One region of the Sporosarcina sp. resist genome, then DNA from elsewhere that is predicted to be linked to it. Evidence: riboswitches for the same ligand, from Rfam matches in the RefSeq annotation. Region 1 holds a riboswitch; the other holds the start of a gene.
What was found. A riboswitch is a leader RNA that binds a small molecule or an ion and turns the genes downstream of it on or off. The one in region 1 is predicted to bind cyclic di-GMP.

Region 1 (3,747 bases):
CTATCTTTTATCCGTTCATAACTACTCCACCGTTTGGAGTTAGTATTTGACCTGTATAAAAATCCGCATTTTCTGATGCTAAAAATAACACAGTTTTGGCGATTTCCTCAGGTTGAGCCAAGCGCTTTAGTGGATATTTCGCTGACTCTTCCGCGATATAGTTTTCACCGAAAGCTTCGAGGATGCCAGTATATGTTCCACTAGGCGCCACAGCGTTGACCAATATATTCGGTGCCAACTCTCTTGCCAAAGCTTTTGTAAAAGCATTAATACCGCCTTTTGCCGCTGAATAATGGGTGAATTCTTCACACCCAAGACTTCCTATATCTGAAGAGATGTTAATAATTTTACCTTTATTTTTTTCCTTCATTCTTTTCGCCGCTTCTCGGCAATTATAAAAGTTTCCGTAAAGATGAACCTTTATCATTTTGTCCCACTGCTCATCAGTTAAATCTGTAATAGGAGCATTCTGTGCAAACCCGGCATTGTTGACAAGAATATCTATTGCTCCTAGCTGGTTGTCCATATACTGAAACATATCCTGCACTTGTTTAGAGTCAGATACATCCGCACAATATTTTAGTGCATTCACGCCATGGTCCTTCGCTTGTAGACGAACTGTTTCCGCCTCTTGATCGCTGCCAATATAGTTTATTAAAATATTTGCTCCCTGTTCAGCAAAAGCTAAAGCAATTGCCTTGCCTATCCCCATACTAGAGCCTGTAATGAGAACATTTTTACCGGTAAGCTTTAAATCCATTAATCTTCACTCTCCAATTTAAAGTTTGTAATTAGGGACTGCAGCTTCTCCGCAGTTTGGCCTAATGAAGCAGATGCTTCTTTCACTTCTTGCATCGACACCAATTGTTCTTGTGTAGCTTGTGAGACATTCAATGAAAACTCGGTAGATTGTTGAGATGTTTTCTTAATATTATTAACGGATGCGACTACTTCTTCAGAGGATGCAGAAATTTCTTGAGATGCAGCAGAAATTTCCCGGATTTGATCTGCGACTTCATCTGCAGATTGTACAATCCTTTTAAATATCTCGCCTACTTCATTCGTATAATCCATTCCCACTCTTACGTCTTCTTTTCCTTTTTCCATCACGGTTACAGAGGCATTAGAATCCGTTTGAATCATATGAATTAGTTGGAAAATCTCTTTAGCCGACTGAGATGATTGTTCAGCTAAACGCCTTACTTCATCTGCAACGACAGCAAATCCTTTACCATGCTCACCAGCTCTGGCTGCTTCAATAGCAGCGTTTAGTGCTAACAAATTTGTTTGCTCTGCTATAGCAGTAATAATGTTCACAATGTCGCTAATCTTATTAGAATTAGCATGTAAACCATTAATAGTTTCCTCTATTTGTTCTACAGATGTATTAATTAATTGCATTTGATCAATCACCTGTTGGACAACCTTATTTCCTTGTTCAGCAGCAATTGAGGCCGTCAGAGACGATTCAGAAGCCGTATTGGCTGAATCAGCGATTTGTTGTATTCCCCCCGCTGTTTCTTCCATCGCAGCAGCTGTTTCTTCAGTCATCACCAAAGAAGTTTCAGCATTTTGAGCGATATTCTTCATTTCTTTTGAAACGTTTGTTGAACTAATATACGATTCTGTCGCATTCATAGTTAGCTGATTGGCTGATGATGCAACGTGATCAGATGTATTTCTAATGTTTAATATGACATGTTGCAAATTTGAAACCATTGTTTTTATCGATTGTGAAAGTTGTCCAACTTCATCATTTGTAATCTGAAGATCAACATCGTTCAATTCTCCATTTGCCACTTGGTCTGCAACAATGACCACTTTTTTAAGTGGTAATAAAAGCCGATCAATTGTAAAATACAGCAATACTAATAAGATTAAAATTCCGATTACTGCAATAATAATCTGTTTTGTAACACTTTTTTTTATGATGGTATCAATATAATCCGCAGAGTAATCAATTCCTAACACTGCAATTGTATTTCCGCTTTCATCTTTAAGAGGGCTGAAAACTGTTCGCCATGATCCGAATGAGTCCTCAAAAATAGTTGTTACCTCTGATTGATCATTTTTAATTGCGAGCTTAGCAGTATCTACATGAACAGGAGCAAGATCAGTAAACAATTCCCCCGCTTCATACGCTTCATTCAAATTTTCAGTATAGCCGATAGGAGTGACGCCATTATCCTCCATCTCCCATATATAACTCCAAAACATGATTCCCTGTTCTTCCCTTATGCCATCCAAGGTACTTTGCATTTTCAAAAATTCAGGATCGTCTTCCCCTTGAACTTTCAATAGACCATCTATATCTTTGGAATCTAGGTTCATGGCTGTCAATAAGCCAACACTTTTTAACTCTTGTTCTAGGTCATTTTCTAACTGGCCGTTCAATTGAGAAATACTTTGTGTCGTTAGAACAGAAAAAAGTGCTAAAACAATAATAGAAACTGTAAGTAAAAGTTTATACTTTAATGACATGTTTTTAAAAAAACTCATAATAATTATTTCCTCCTCTTCAATTTTTGTATCTTTCTTTACACATAAAAAAAGCCCATTTCACAATGAAATAGGCAAATAAAAAAACTAGACTATTATCTAGCATTTCTTGAGCAGCTCAGCCGTCATAGTAATAATTACTTTAGACCTGTAGCTTTGCGTCCCTATTTTTCAATAAGTTTGCCTATAACCATCAAAAAATATACCACATAGTCTAATAGATGGCAATAATAAGTACCAAAAGATTCATAGGATAGTATAATGACGCCACTTAATGTCCTACTTTTAAAACACCAAACTAGTATATAGTCATTGGTGAAAAAAGAGAAATAGTGTCTTTACTCCCCCGTCCATATTTATTTTCCGCTGTTTTAAATTGTTACATCAATTCTTTTACAAGGATAGCATTGCTGGAAATTTCAATATCAAAAGTATTCTCATTTTTGGTAACTTCAACTTTTCCTCTTCCAGGTAAGTAGCAATGCCTAATATGCTATAGAAAGGTGTTGCTATGAAAACGCTATATAAAAATGCGAATAGCTTGCTCGACCTATCTATTTGTTTATCCTGTTTCATCAGATTCATCTTGCCCTTTTACTATTGAGCATTTTTACTTTTTTCCACTAACCTGCCCATTTGGTGCAATAAACAACAAATTACATAATTCAACATTTCAATAATCAATTTGTTGTTATTGCTTATCGTCAAAAATTATTTCTATTTCTGTTAAACAAAAGTTTTAGATACTGAAAATTTCACAACCATTTTTCCGTGCAAAATACTTTTTTGGAACCTGTATCTAACTTCACTTGTTTGCCAATAGCAAATGGATGCATTGGATGGGTGTGGCACGTATCGAACTCAGCTAAAATGGGAATATCCATCCCATCTAATTGCTCTATCAGTAGGTCCAATGGCTGCTTGCCAGTACCTAAATCATCATACTGTTCATGTTTACCTAAAATAATACCAGCAACTTTATCAAAAAACCCTTGCACTTTTAGCATTGCAAAATTCTTCTCAACAATTGAGGCATTTTTCATACAATCCTCAATTAATAAAATATCGCCTTGTTTAATTGTAGGGAAATAAGAAGAGCCAATAAATCCATACATCGAATTCACATTGCCACCTATTAATCGTCCTTCTGCAACACCACTATGTCCAGTCACCCACTTATTATTAAAAAGCGTTTTCTCTGTCGTTTTTTCTAACCAGTTCACAGGCTCATCAGACCAAAATGGAGAC
Region 2 (3,747 bases), 550 kb from region 1:
GAACAGGTAGAGACAACAGAGCTTTGAAGAAAACTAAGTTGAAGCCAATGTACATTGTACGTTATGATTTCAAAATCTTCACAGGTTCACGAATTAACGCAGAGAAAATATTTAAAGCGGTGCAATTGTGGCTTGAAGAGCGTCTGAAGTTACCAATTTCAAAAGAGAAATCAAAGGTAACAAACCTAAAGAAGCAAAAGAGCGAATTCTTAGGATTTACGCTTAAAGCAACTAAAAAAGGCAAAACCAAAACAGGTAAAACAAAGTACGTGGCGGAAACACACATGTCCCCAAAAGCAATAAAAACAGCTAAAGCGAAATTAGCTAAGCAAATCAAGAAGATACAAAAACCCCTAAACAACTCAAGCCGTATTAAGGAAATAGCGAAGTACAACAGCATGATAATTGGTATACATAATTATTATGAAATTGCTACGCATGTGAATCTGGACTTGAGAAGAACAGGGTACGACATACAGAAACAAATGTACAATCGTCTTCCCAAAAGCAAGCCGAACGACAAGAACACAAATTGTTTTACTAGACATGGCGAATATATGGGCAAAGACAAAGGGATAGCGAAATATGTTAAGCGAAGGAACAAATATATTCGGTATCTCATGAAAAGGCCAATACTTCATCTCGCGGATGTCAAAAATAAAAATCCAATGATGAAACGTAATGCCATCAATAAGTACACTGAAGAAGGACGAAAGTTAATTCATAAGAATCTAACAAATGTATCCGAAACAGAACTTAAGTGGTTACGAGAACACCCTATATTAACAGGCAGGGCGACGGTAGAATACAACGACAATCGCATGTCACTTTATGTGGCTCAGAACGGAAAATGTTCGATTACTGGAGAACAGTTAGATCTATTAGATATGCATTGTCATCATAAAATACCGTGGCAAATAACACGTGACGATAGCTACGAAAACCTAACGTTAATCAAATCAGACGTTCACTATCTGATACATGCAACAAAAGCAACAACAATGAGTGCTCTTCTGATAAGGCTTAATCTGAATAAGAAAGCCATTCAAAAGTTGGACAAATTAAGAATGTTAGTGGGGAACAATTGTATCATTGAAAAAGAAATCAAACGAAATATTGTTGCCAACCAGGTTAGAAATGAACAACTAACGTTGTTCTAAATACTAAAATGAAAATCAGAGTGTCCAAAGGGAAATTCATGATTGAATAGTAAAGAAAACATAATTTTCGAGGGAGCGCCGTGTGAGGTGAAAGTCTCACGCACGGTGTGGGACGGGGGAAAGCCGAAAAGAGAATGGAACTCGAAAGAGTTTTACACTTAGTAGGTTACCTATCGTTATTACGGGTCTAAACATTTACTATGATTGAAAAACATAGTCTGACAAGCTCAGAGTTAAACACCGAAAAGTAAGATTATGTCGTATGAAATTCGGAATATCCTACAATGAGGATATATTTTAACAGGCTCATAGTAAGCATCTAATGTACTTTGCATATCGTAATATTCAGCGTGCCGTAATGCAGTACTCACTGATGGATTGTTCAACAACGTCGTAACTTTCTTGGTAGTGGCGTTTTTTTCTGAAGATATTGATCCATTCTTATAAATCTTTTATCACAGGTTAATAATTATAAATAGTCTAATAGTCTAATAGTCTAATAGTCTAATAGTCTTGAAGTTTGTAGAGTTACGTGAGATTATAAGTGAGGGTAATTTAAAAATAAAACTATAGAAGTTAAAGGCAAACTGTTCTGAAAGGGCAGGACGCAAAGCTTAGGGTCTAAAGTTTAGAGATTAATCAAAAGTCCTACAATCTAAACAATGATCGCCTGGTTACCAAATTTATGGATTAATATATATAATCCTTTGGCTATTCTATATTGAATAGAATAGTTTTTTTTATGTGTAAAACCACCTGGAATGAATTTGGCGAAAAGACTTAGTTAGAAAGGATTAAAATATTCTTGAAGTGAATAATTTAAAATCTTTGAAGTGGCAGGCGCCTTACGCTTGATTCACTACTAAGGGAAGGAAAATGTGGAAAATGAATAAGAGAAGGTTTTCGTTCAGAACAAAGTTATTAGTTTTCTCTTTATTGCTATCGGTAGTACCGATTGTATTTGTTGGCGTCTCAGTAAATAAAATAGTTAGCCAAAAAACCAAGGACGATTATATCAGTTTTAGTGAGAAAGAAATTAAACAGGTGGACAATGGAATTTCGTTATACTTTGAAACGATTAGGGAAAATGTCCAATTACTAGCAAATGACCCAGCCGTTTTAAACGCTGATTCAAGTATTACATCTTATAAAGATATAGCGGGAGAAGATTCCATTGATATGACACCTTCAAAAAATGAAGAAAAGGAAAAATCTATCTTCGATGTGTTTGCTCAATTTAGTAATAGTCATCCTAAGGCCCCTTATGTTTATATGGGTACATCGGATGGAGGTTATATTCAATATCCGGAGGGGCCCGTGAAAGCTGGTTTCGATGCTAGAGACCGTCCTTGGTATACCGCTGCTATTGAAGAACCAGGAGAAGTAAAATTAACAAGTGCCTATGAGGCAACTGGTATAGAGGGAATTATCGTCAGTAATGTAGTGTCGATTGAAAAAGATGGCAAACAAACAGGTGTGCTAGGCCTGGATGTAAGTTTGGAAGGCTTAACAGGTATTATCAAGGAAATTAGTATCGGCAAAAATGGGTATGTCATTCTTGTGCAAGAAGATGGAACAATCCTTGCGCACCCCAAAAATCCCGATTTGAACTTCCAACCAATTTCTAAACTAAACGTTCCGGAACTAACAGATTTAAGCAAAGACGGCCCATTTGAAACTGAGCTAAATGGAGAAGACTATGTATTGAACACAATCACTTCAGAAATTGATGGCTGGAAGTATATTGCTGTCATTAAGAAGGCCGAAATTTTAAGTACGGCGACTTACATACGAACTATGCTTTTCATTGTAGGTGGGATTTTTGCTATTCTAGCTGTAATCGCATCTATTGTTATGAGTTTACGTATAACGAAGAGCATTAAAAAAATTAGTGATTTGTCTTTAGCGATGTCAAAAGGTGATTTGACTCAACAAGTTGCAATAAAAGCGAATGATGAAATCGGGGATATGGGCGATAATTTCAATACCATGTCTAACAGTTTGAAAGAAACTATTCGTAAAATTTCACAGGAATCTCAACAATTATCTGCGACATCTGAGGAGCTGGCAGCGTCTTCGATTCAAAATCAAACAGCCTCCACCGAAATATCCGAGTCAATCCAATTGGTTGCCACTGGAGCAGATGAACAGGATGCTGCTATGAAAAATGCTGTAGGTATTATCAATGAAGTATTTAAACGTGTTGATGATGTGACAGTGAGTATGGGCAACGTAAAAGATTCCATTCATTATTCAACGGAAACTGCCAAACAAGGTAGTGAAGTCGTTGAACAAACGGTAAGTCAGATGAGTGAAATTGATAAAAATGTAAGCTCTTCCGCTGAGAAAATTAGCAAGTTAAATGAAAAATCGAATGAAATTAGACAAATTAGCTTGATGATACAGTCTATTTCAGAGCAAACGAATTTATTAGCTTTGAATGCTGCAATTGAAGCTGCAAGAGCTGGTGAACATGGAAAAGGATTCGCAGTAGTGGCAGATGAAGTTCGAAAACTTGCAGAGCAATCTAGCAACTCAGCATTGCAGATTGATTCCATCATTCACGATATTAATGAAGGAATTGAAG

Region 2: it holds a riboswitch for cyclic di-GMP, as region 1 does, so the genes downstream of both, H7992_RS04930 (methyl-accepting chemotaxis protein) here and H7992_RS07795 (methyl-accepting chemotaxis protein) in region 1, are expected to answer to the same signal.

Annotation. Positions count from the first base shown of each region.
Region 1 covers NZ_CP060287.1:1,543,317-1,547,063, reverse strand. Annotated here, with positions in the region: gene H7992_RS07800 (SDR family NAD(P)-dependent oxidoreductase) at 8-760, opposite strand; gene H7992_RS07795 (methyl-accepting chemotaxis protein) at 760-2,499, opposite strand; cyclic di-GMP riboswitch class I at 2,609-2,694, opposite strand; gene H7992_RS07790 (S66 family peptidase) at 3,255-3,747, opposite strand, start outside.
Region 2 covers NZ_CP060287.1:992,092-995,838, forward strand. Annotated here, with positions in the region: gene ltrA (group II intron reverse transcriptase/maturase) at 1-1,160, shown strand, start outside; cyclic di-GMP riboswitch class I at 1,732-1,842, shown strand; gene H7992_RS04930 (methyl-accepting chemotaxis protein) at 2,046-3,747, shown strand, end outside.